3 regions of the Paenibacillus sp. LT-B23 genome follow, and region 1 is predicted to be linked to each of the others. Evidence: predicted binding sites of a transcription regulator. Region 1 holds the regulator's gene; each other region holds the start of a gene.
The links. Region 1 encodes LexA, which represses DNA repair genes until DNA is damaged. Its sites were predicted from a motif close to CGAACATATGTTCG; they were not measured.
Positions count from the first base shown of each region.

Region 2: the regulator LexA is predicted to act here: its motif matches at 1,443-1,456, upstream of addB (helicase-exonuclease AddAB subunit AddB).
Region 3: the regulator LexA is predicted to act here: its motif matches at 1,511-1,524, upstream of recA (recombinase RecA).

Region 1 is NZ_JBSQBM010000001.1:264,889-268,173, reverse strand. It holds gene ACWXW9_RS01270 (DUF896 domain-containing protein) at 76-282, opposite strand; gene ACWXW9_RS01265 (LysM peptidoglycan-binding domain-containing protein) at 390-758, opposite strand; gene lexA (transcriptional repressor LexA) at 949-1,575, shown strand; gene ACWXW9_RS01255 (hypothetical protein) at 1,835-2,131, shown strand; gene ACWXW9_RS01250 (hypothetical protein) at 2,402-2,578, shown strand; partial or broken gene ACWXW9_RS01245 (ran-binding protein 10) at 2,840-3,013, shown strand.
Region 2 is NZ_JBSQBM010000004.1:72,145-75,429, reverse strand. It holds gene addB (helicase-exonuclease AddAB subunit AddB) at 1-1,376, opposite strand, end outside; gene ACWXW9_RS07185 (class I SAM-dependent rRNA methyltransferase) at 1,607-2,986, opposite strand.
Region 3 is NZ_JBSQBM010000003.1:372,383-375,667, forward strand. It holds gene ACWXW9_RS06620 (competence/damage-inducible protein A) at 77-1,345, shown strand; gene recA (recombinase RecA) at 1,594-2,655, shown strand; gene ACWXW9_RS06630 (regulatory protein RecX) at 2,851-3,285, shown strand, end outside.

The DNA.
Region 1 (3,285 bases):
TTCCACCAATTCTAATCTATATAGATACCTAAAAAACGAAAAGCAAATTACGTGGGCTAAGCCGCTTCAGCAACATTAATGCGTCAGCCCACCATTTCCCTTCGATGTATCTTCGTCCACAATTTCAATCGTATCAAGTTGCTGCCGGAAATTACGGCGGATGTTATCCAAATAAATTTCCCGAAGATTGGCGCGCTCTACTGTTTCTTCTTCCGTCAATCCTTCGGCTTTTGCTTTGCGAGCCAATTCATTGATTCGCTGTACCAAGCTGTCTATATCCAAATTCTGTCCCCTCCATATAAGCAAAGATATAATACACTTTGACATGTAGAAAAGAGCTTGTCAAGGTTCCCTCATTACGTCCCCTGACAAGCTCTAATCGTGACAGATCAGAAATGCGGAAGCTTTAAAACCTGGCCTGCCTGCACTCCCCGATCTTCCAGTCCGTTAATCCGAACAATTCCTTCTATATATACCCGTGTATCCATTCGTTCCGGTTTATGATTGGAGGCAATCTGCCACAATGTATCCCCAGGTTGTACAATAAGTTTGGTCACCTCTTCATTCGAAACCAAAGGAGCCGCGAATACTGTCCGTACACCTGCACCTGCAATCCATGCCACAATAAGCAAAATGAGAAGTTTGGGCAGAAGGCTATTGGAAACGCTCTGTACAAGCTGCCCCCTTCTCTCATTTCGGACATTTTGCATCTTTTCTAAATTCATTGGAAAAATACTTTGGTATGTGCTATATTTCATCATTGGCTGCGTCCTCCAAACGTTTGTTCTTATGTTTTTTCACAATATAACACGAACGTTTGTTTTGTTCAATAGAAAAGAGAACAAAAGTTCGTAATTATTTTTAGGGATTATTTAGAACTTATGTTTGTACGAACGGAGGTTCTATGCTATAATTTTCCCAAACGTTACTAAATGGGGTTGATACGGTATGTCTAAGATTTCAAGCCGCCAGCAGGCCATTCTTGAATTTATCCGCAATGAAGTGCGTCTAAAGGGGTATCCCCCTTCTGTGCGCGAAATAGGTGAGGCTGTCGGATTGGCCTCCAGTTCTACGGTTCACGGTCACTTGGATCGTTTGGAGAAAAAGGGACTGATTCGTCGTGATCCAACGAAACCACGGGCTATCGAGTTACTCGGCCAAGACGAATCGGATAACAGCAACTTGATTAATTACTCTATTAGTCGTGTTCCGGTCGTCGGCAAAGTAACAGCTGGTCTGCCTATTACAGCAACAGAAAATATTGAAGATTACTTTCCTCTTCCCCAACATTTTGTTGGTGAGGATAAAATATTCATGTTATCTGTTGTAGGAGAAAGCATGATTGAGGCTGGTATTGCCAACGGAGACTATGTCATTGTACGTCAGCAGCAGACAGCCGATAACGGCGATATTGTCGTCGCCATGACGGACGAGGACGAAGCTACTGTTAAAACTTTTTACAAGGAAAAAGATCATATCCGACTTCAACCGGAAAATCCGGCCTTTGAACCGCTTCGTCTGACGCACGTCAGTATTTTGGGCAAGGTTGTAGGACTCTTCCGGGACTTCCACTGATTTTTCATTTTTCAGCCTCGTTATTCTTTTCGCTACAACAAAACCGGCTGCCCATAGCAAGCCGGTTTTGTATTGATCTTATGTACATAGAATCTACCTCACTACTATCCCTTTCCCTTTTGATAACCCATGGATTAATCGGTATATATCTGCAATCTGCAATTACTGTTCTGCTTATTGGCGGGTCAAAAATAACTTTGTAATTATTTTAGATAAATATGGTATATTAATATTTATAGTTTTATTAAGGAGAGATTAAATGAAAAAAATTATAATTTCAGTGTTTATAGTGACTTTTATCGTAATAGGTTTTACAGGTCCAACAATGGATTATGTGTATGCTAAGGAGAATTCAACCAGAACAACCTTTGATCGCATTCATTACATACAAATAATTATCCATTTTAAATCATTGGAAAAGCAACTTGAAGCTGTAATTTCCGAAAGAAATAACTTCCCAGAGGACAGTCCAGAATATAAAGAGCTTTCTGAACAAATGAATCACATTCTTGAGCAGGAAATATATTACCAGAAAAAACTTAAAGCCCTTTTATAGTAAGTAATATACTTCTCCCCATTTCTTATCTTCACTTTTTATCATTTTACTCATGCTGATCTGCTGTAACTTTCCCTACAACGTAAAGTTGGTAAGGATAAGGCAGGTAAGCATGAGTTTTTTTGCGTTCCTTACCTTTATACTTTATTAGTGTCTGAATATCAGGGTCATAGGTAATAGCTTCTTTTTGGTATTAATAGATTTATGCTGATACATAGTTAGTGCTACTGACATATGAATAAAGTAGACCTTAGCAAAGGAGATATGCAGATGATCAAAAATAGAGTCAAAACGTATAAGCATCGTATTGGTAAGAACAAATTTCTGGTCGTAAAAGTCTTTCAAGCCGCTGCTGCCCAAACAAGAAGCGGTAACGCACTAGCCACCAATGCATTGAACATTAAAATTTCCAAGCGCAACCGTAAGCGGAATCATAAACGCTTCTAAGATTCATCGTACCTTCTTTTCCTGTGAAAGGAGGTGATATCATGTGTAAAAAACATTTCAAACGTCATGTGAGAAGAAGAGGATTATCGATCCGTTCAAATCAGAGAGCCATTGCGCGCGCTAGAGGTAATGCACTGGCTGTTAATCTGTTTAGCGTAAATGATAGACAACGCAGACGTTAAAGATCATTTTTAAGCGGGAAGGATTTCTTCCCGCTTTTTTTGCGCCACGGTATACACCATCCCACAATACGATCAGTGTGTTTCTTCTGCAATGGTTAACTCCTTCATCTCTTGGTACGAAGCAAAACAGGCCGGGTCAGGCACAGCATCTTATGCCATTGACAAGCATGCCAATAATAAAGGACCCTTTAGCAGCCGGAAGGACTTTATCATTTTCAACAGAATTTTAACATTTGAAGTAAGCGAATATTCATCCAGATACATACGAAAAGGAACCACACTGGTATCGAATTCATCTCCATACGAATCCTTCACGAAAATCTCTGCAATAGTATTGTTTCGCGGGGGCAATTTGGGGCAAACCTCATGATATTGCTTAACTCCCCCCTGCTCCCCACATAATTAAAAATCCCTCAACGCTTAGAGCGTCAAGGGTTTCCACGTTTTAGTAAAGCGCCAGATATTGATCACGTCCCCATTGATACACTTGGGTACGATACAAAAGCGCAAAATACTGTTCAGATT
Region 2 (3,285 bases), on a different contig from region 1:
CGGCTGCCCTGTATCCCGCAGGCCAATGCGTAGTTTTCCAGACGGTCCATATCCTCGCGGCTGACCCGCCCATCCTGCGGCAACAGAAGATCCGTTTTGACCGCACGAAATACATCCTCGTACCGCCAACGCCGCTGGACAATATCCAGCGAAGCCCGGATCATTTCCACCAACGGATGATGTAATACGTTTCTGCGCTGATCCAGAAATACCGGAACCTCATATTGCTTGAATATCGGCTCCACCCACGGCTCATAATCCTCAATCTGGCGTACAAACAGAGCCATTTCCCGATAACGTGCTCCCTCATCTCGGGCCAGGCGGCGCATTTCGCGCACTGCACCCTCCAGTTCCACACGTCGGTTCGCTGCCGCATACAGTTTGATTTCTTCTGGCTGTTTGTTTTTCCATCGCTCTCGCATCTGCTGCTGCGGCATAGATCGTTCCTGATTCCGATACCCCGCGCGCCGTTCAAAATCTGCCTCCAGATACGCCAGCGCCGGACGGTCCTTAAATCTCGGAAGCGGATCAGGTCGCAGCAATTGTGTCTGCGTCTCGATCATCAGCTCGTCTGCCATCCCTTTAAGCTTTACATAGGTACCCGCCGCAGGATGAAATAAATCCAGTTCATGCGGAAGCTGTCCACTCTCGTAGCTGCGATTGCAAGTCAGCGCGACCGTCAACGAAGAAGCGTGCAGCATAAGCTGCTCCACCACCTTATATTCATGCGGCGTAAACCTACGGTAGCCATCCATCCAAATATCCGCTCTTCGTACAATGGAAGATTCGGCAATCTGCTCCGCCAGCATACGCAGTGTATCCTCGCCGTCAATATATTTAAGCGCAAGCTCTCTTTCAAAATCCTCATAGATCAGACTGATATCCTTGAGCTTGCCGCGCAAAATCGGAGTCGATTCCCCCGCCGCATTCATTCGCTCCAGTTGCTCCGGTACAGACCGGGTATCATTCCCGTACTGCTTCAGCTCCGTAAACAACGTATTTAACCGATCCACAAATCCCAACTGGTCTCCCGAATCCTTAAATAAACTCAGTTCATCCTTGCGACGACGAATAATTTTATATAAAAGCATCTTCTTGCCTTCCTCCGTCACAGGTACCAGTGCCGAACCCCCGGTTTCCTGCATGACCAAATAGGCAAGACGATGGAATCCCATCACCTGGGCGCGCACCGTCCCCTGAATATCGTTTCCGGCTTCAGTAAGCAGCGCGTGCTCGGAAGCAAATGACGATTGCTCCGGCACAAGTAACAACATTGGCTTACCTAGCGGTTCCTCGCGTAGCATAGCCGTCATTTCACGGCGGATTAACGTGCTTTTTCCGCTGCCTGAGCGGCCAATTAACAAACGGACCGACATGATGCGGCCTCCTTTCCAACGAACAACATTCTATTCAACAGTATAGCATATGAGGCAAGGGAGAAAAGAACGTACGTTTGCCATCTTGTAGCATTTTATCCTCCCTCAAAAAACAAACAGTCCCGCAATCAGGCTTGTTGTTTGCCTTCTCTACAGGACTGATTTATGGATAAAACAAGCCTAATCTACTTGATCCGCTACCTTATAATGCGGTTAACAGTCTATAAATTCTACAGTTGTGTTCGGCTGCGCACCTCAAAAATGGCGAATTTCAAATAATGGCCTTCTTCCACACCTAAAATTTGGGGATGATCCTTGCCAGCCGCTCTCCAATCCACCAGACGGAGGATTTTTCCGGCATCTGCCGCCGCTTCCTTAATCGTGTCCAGAAACAGCTCCGGTCGCATATGAAATGAGCAGCTCGCAGTCACTAAATAGCCGCCCTCATTGACCAGCTTCATCCCGTGCAGATTTATATCCTTATATCCCCGCGTAGCTCCTTTGACCGCATTCTTTGTTTTCGCAAAGGCTGGTGGATCAAGAATAACTACATCAAAGGTATGTCCGCCCCCTGCTGTTAGCGGCTTGGATGTATCTCCTTTACCTCCGGCCCGCGCGGTGCGTTCCTCTACGCCTTTAACCTGATTGCGCAAATATTGGAAAGCATCGTCCACGACAAACTCCACACGTTCCTCAAATCCGTTCAGCTTGACATTATCCCGTGCGCTTTCAATCGCGTGCTCGGAAATATCAAGACAAGTTACTTTTTTAGCACCGTATTTGCAGGCATTAAGCGTAAAGCTTCCCGTATGTGAAAAGCACTCCAGCACGGTTGCGCCATCCCAGAATGGAAACTCCACAACCTTACCGCTTTTGTTCACAGGCTTCATGACCGCTGTGCCAGCGTCACCCTGCTCTGTTGCAACTTCCTGTAGCGTAATTCCGCTGCGCCCTCCCCAACCCGTCATGAGCGGTGCAATCGCCGCACGATTCTCACGCTGGTCGAAGAAGTAGCCTGTCTTCTGGCCCTCTACAATATCAACCTTGATACGCAAGCCATTTTCCGTTACCACAACATGACGCGGGCAGTCGCCATATAAAGGCCCTTTGGTCTGTTCCAGTCCTTCCAGCTCACGGATGGATACATCACTGCGCTCATATATACCGACAGGGCCAATCACTTCAACGAGTGCATCCCTGATTTCTTCCCTGCGGCGATCCATGCCGAGCGTTAATAATTGTACAACCAACACGTCGCCAAAACGGTCTACAATCAGCCCGGGTAAAAAATCAGCCTCGCCGTATACCAGCCGATACGCGTCTCCCCCGGTTACAAAACGTTCACGGTGCTCCAGACAATCTCGGAAGCGATTGGCAAAAAAGCTTTGATCCATCGCTTCAAGCGGCTCGTAGGACATCACACGCACCGTAATTTGTGAGGCTGGATTATAGTAACCCGTCGCTAAATAACGGCCCTGATGGTTTACGATATTGACCAGTTCACCTGCCTCCGGTTCACCCTCCACCTTGGCTATTTCATTTTTAAACACCCAGGGGTGCGCGTGCTCCAGCCTTTTTTTGCGGCTGCGTTCCAATATTACTGAAGGCAAAGTCCTTCACTCCCATTCTTAGGTTACTCAAAGTCCTTAAAAATGTGGTGTTCGATAGGGGGGCGGCTCCGCGGTTCATTTGATCTTACGATCGCTGTTGCAATGGGATTCTTGGGATTAGGTAGAACATTTAAAGGTAAGAATCCCACCGCAAAGGCGAACGCTGGCGCTTCTTCAGATTCAAATGAACCGCTCCGCTACTGCCCGCCTTTATATCGATGTCACACTTTTAAAGCTTGTGAAGCTCTATAAAAATTTTCGTTTTCCTAAAAAACAGCTCGGTCAAGCTTGTCATGGCT
Region 3 (3,285 bases), on a different contig from region 1:
ACAGCGATAGGGAGTTTGCTTATTGCTGTTTCTTTGTATAATTCCCACAACATTCGCTCTACAGGAGGCAGAAACGATGAAAGCTGAAATCATCGCAGTAGGAACTGAATTATTGCTCGGACAAATTGTGAACACAAATGCCCAATATTTGTCACAAGAGTTGGCTACGATTGGGATTGATGTATATTTTCAGACGGTTGTTGGCGATAACATGGATCGACTTCAGGAAGCGGTGCGTCTGGCTCAGAAGCGTGCGGATATTATTTTATTCTCCGGTGGTCTGGGACCGACTCAGGATGATTTGACGAAAGATGCAATCGCCGCTGTGCTGGGGCGTAAATTGCATATAGACCGTCTCGCTATGGATAAGCTGGAACAGTTTTTCCGTAATCGCGGGGTGGAAATGACCGAAAATAATCGGCGTCAGGCGCTTTCTATTGAAGGAGCTAGCCCTCTTGAAAATGAGACAGGTCTGGCTGTGGGCGACGCGATTGCACAGGATGGTAAATATTATGTGGTTTTGCCTGGACCGCCTAAGGAACTCAAACCGATGTTTGAGAATCAGGCGAAACCTTGGTTGCTCCAGCAAGCACTGAGTGGTGAGGAACTGCCGATTTATTCGAAAATGCTAAAGTTTGCAGGAATCGGCGAGTCAGCTCTCGAAACCCGCTTATTGGATCTGATCAAATCACAGACAGATCCGACCATTGCTCCTTATGCCAAGGAGGGAGAGGTCACAATCCGTATATCCACCAAGGCGGCCAGCGAGAGCGAGGCACTGGTCAAGCTGGGGGCTACGGAAGCAGAAATTCAGCAGCGTCTTTCGGAATACATGTATGCGAGCGAGGACGTCACGCTGGAGAAGGTTATTGTGGATTTGATGTCCAATCGCGGACTGACTGTTAGCGCGGCAGAAAGCTGCACAGGTGGAATGCTGATGGAGCACATCACTTCCGTTCCGGGCAGCTCAGTTATGTTTCAGGGCGGTATCGTGTGTTATTCCAATGAAATGAAGAAGAGGCTGCTCAACGTGCCTCATGATTATTTGGAGGGGGACAATGCGCCCGGCGCAGTAAGCGAGGAAGTAGCCCTTGTACTTGCGGAGCAGGCAAGAATGGTCATGGACAGTGATTTCGGACTCTCGGTTACAGGTGTGGCTGGACCCGGATATTCTGAGCGGAAGCCGGTTGGTCTGGTTTATATCGGTATTGCTGAGCGTGATAAGGAGACTGAGGTATACGAGCTGAAGCTGAGCGGGAATCGTGAAGCGATTCGTCTGCGGTCTGTTAAAGCAATCCTGTACAGATTATGGCGCAGACTGGTGGAAAATGAGAAGCTCTCTTAATGATCTGTATCCGACGCGAGTTTTCATAGAGTTGTTTTAGGTAAACGATTAATGCTATAATCATATTATCGGAAGAACCGTTGCAAAAGCTTTTTTGCCTGCGGTTCTTTTTTTGATTTAAGAAACAGATGGAAGTATAGAAGAGAACCGACCAAACAAAAAAAACGAATGTATGTTCGAAAAAATGCTTGGCAAGCGTGTCAAAACAAGGTATTATTAAACTACAAACAATGAAGGATGTGAGTTTATTGTCAGATCGTCGTGCTGCGCTGGATATGGCGCTCCGTCAAATAGAAAAGCAATTCGGTAAAGGTTCCATTATGAAGTTGGGTGAGTCCACCCACATGCAAGTGGAAACTATTCCCAGTGGTTCGATTGCTTTGGATATTGCGTTAGGAACGGGCGGCTTCCCGAGAGGCCGAATTATTGAAGTATATGGACCAGAATCATCCGGTAAAACAACGGTAGCTCTTCACGCTATAGCAGAGGTACAAAAAACAGGTGGACAAGCCGCTTTTATCGACGCCGAGCATGCTCTTGATCCGTCGTATGCCAGCAAGCTGGGTGTCAATATTGATGAGTTGTTGCTATCGCAGCCAGATACAGGAGAGCAAGCACTTGAGATTGCCGAAGCGCTTGTACGTAGTGGAGCGGTAGACATTGTTGTTGTTGACTCTGTAGCGGCACTTGTGCCAAAAGCGGAGATTGAAGGTGAAATGGGAGATTCCCATGTTGGTCTTCAAGCCCGTTTAATGTCACAGGCATTGCGTAAGCTGTCCGGTGCTATTAACAAGTCGAACACCATTGCTATCTTTATTAACCAATTACGTGAAAAAATAGGTGTTATGTTTGGTAACCCTGAAACTACGCCAGGTGGACGTGCTCTGAAATTTTATTCTACAGTTCGTTTGGATGTCCGCCGCATTGAAAGCTTGAAAAACGGTAATGATGTTGTAGGTAATCGCACACGTATTAAAGTGGTGAAGAACAAAGTCGCACCTCCTTTCCGTCAGGCGGAAGTGGACATTATGTACGGCGAAGGCATCTCCAAGACAGGCAGTTTGATCGACATTGGTACGGAGTATGACATTGTCGATAAGAGCGGAGCCTGGTATTCCTATGAAGGTGAACGACTAGGTCAGGGACGTGAAAATGCGAAGCAATTTTTGAAGGAAAATCCGAACATTGCCAGCACGATCGAACAAAAAATTCGGGTGGCCAGCAATTTGATTACGACGGTAGCTCCGCCGACAGAAGAAGAGTTGGCAAAGCAAGCCAAGGAAGAACAGGAATTGCTGGAGCTTGAATAAAGCTTGGTGAATCCTGGTTTGTGAACTGGAGCCAGGGGTTATGGCACAGCCGTTTGAATAGCATGATTCTGATGCCCTGCACAGTTGTGCAGGGTATTTTTGCATGGAATGTGGCCTGCGTGTCAGCTACATTTTACTTTTGCGTGGCGAGCGTTCTCAGCTTGCTTTCGTGAATATCAAAGTGAGGGAAGCACATTGCAATTGGAAGATGAAGGTGAACACATTTCGAAGGAAAATGAGCAGCAAGGCATTTCCCTTTTTCCTGATCATGAGGAACTGATGGTTACGAGGGTGGAACAGGGGCGGGGTAGGAAACGCGGAAGATACACGATTCATTTTGGCCTGTATTCATTGTCCGTACTGGAAGATGTAATGATTAAGTACAATATGTTCAAAGGGACGACTTTCGTCAAAAAGGAACTGGAAGAAATCGTTCTGGCGGACGAAAAGCAACAGGCATACGTGCACGCGCTTCGTTATTTGGGGCGAAAGCCACGTACACGTCAGGAGATTGAGCAGCGTTTGACACAAAAGGAAATGGGTCAAGCTGTTATTGATGAAGTGTTGAACCGTCTGGAGCGGGAGCAACTTGTGGATGACGATCTATACGCCCGTCAGTGGGCAAGGCAG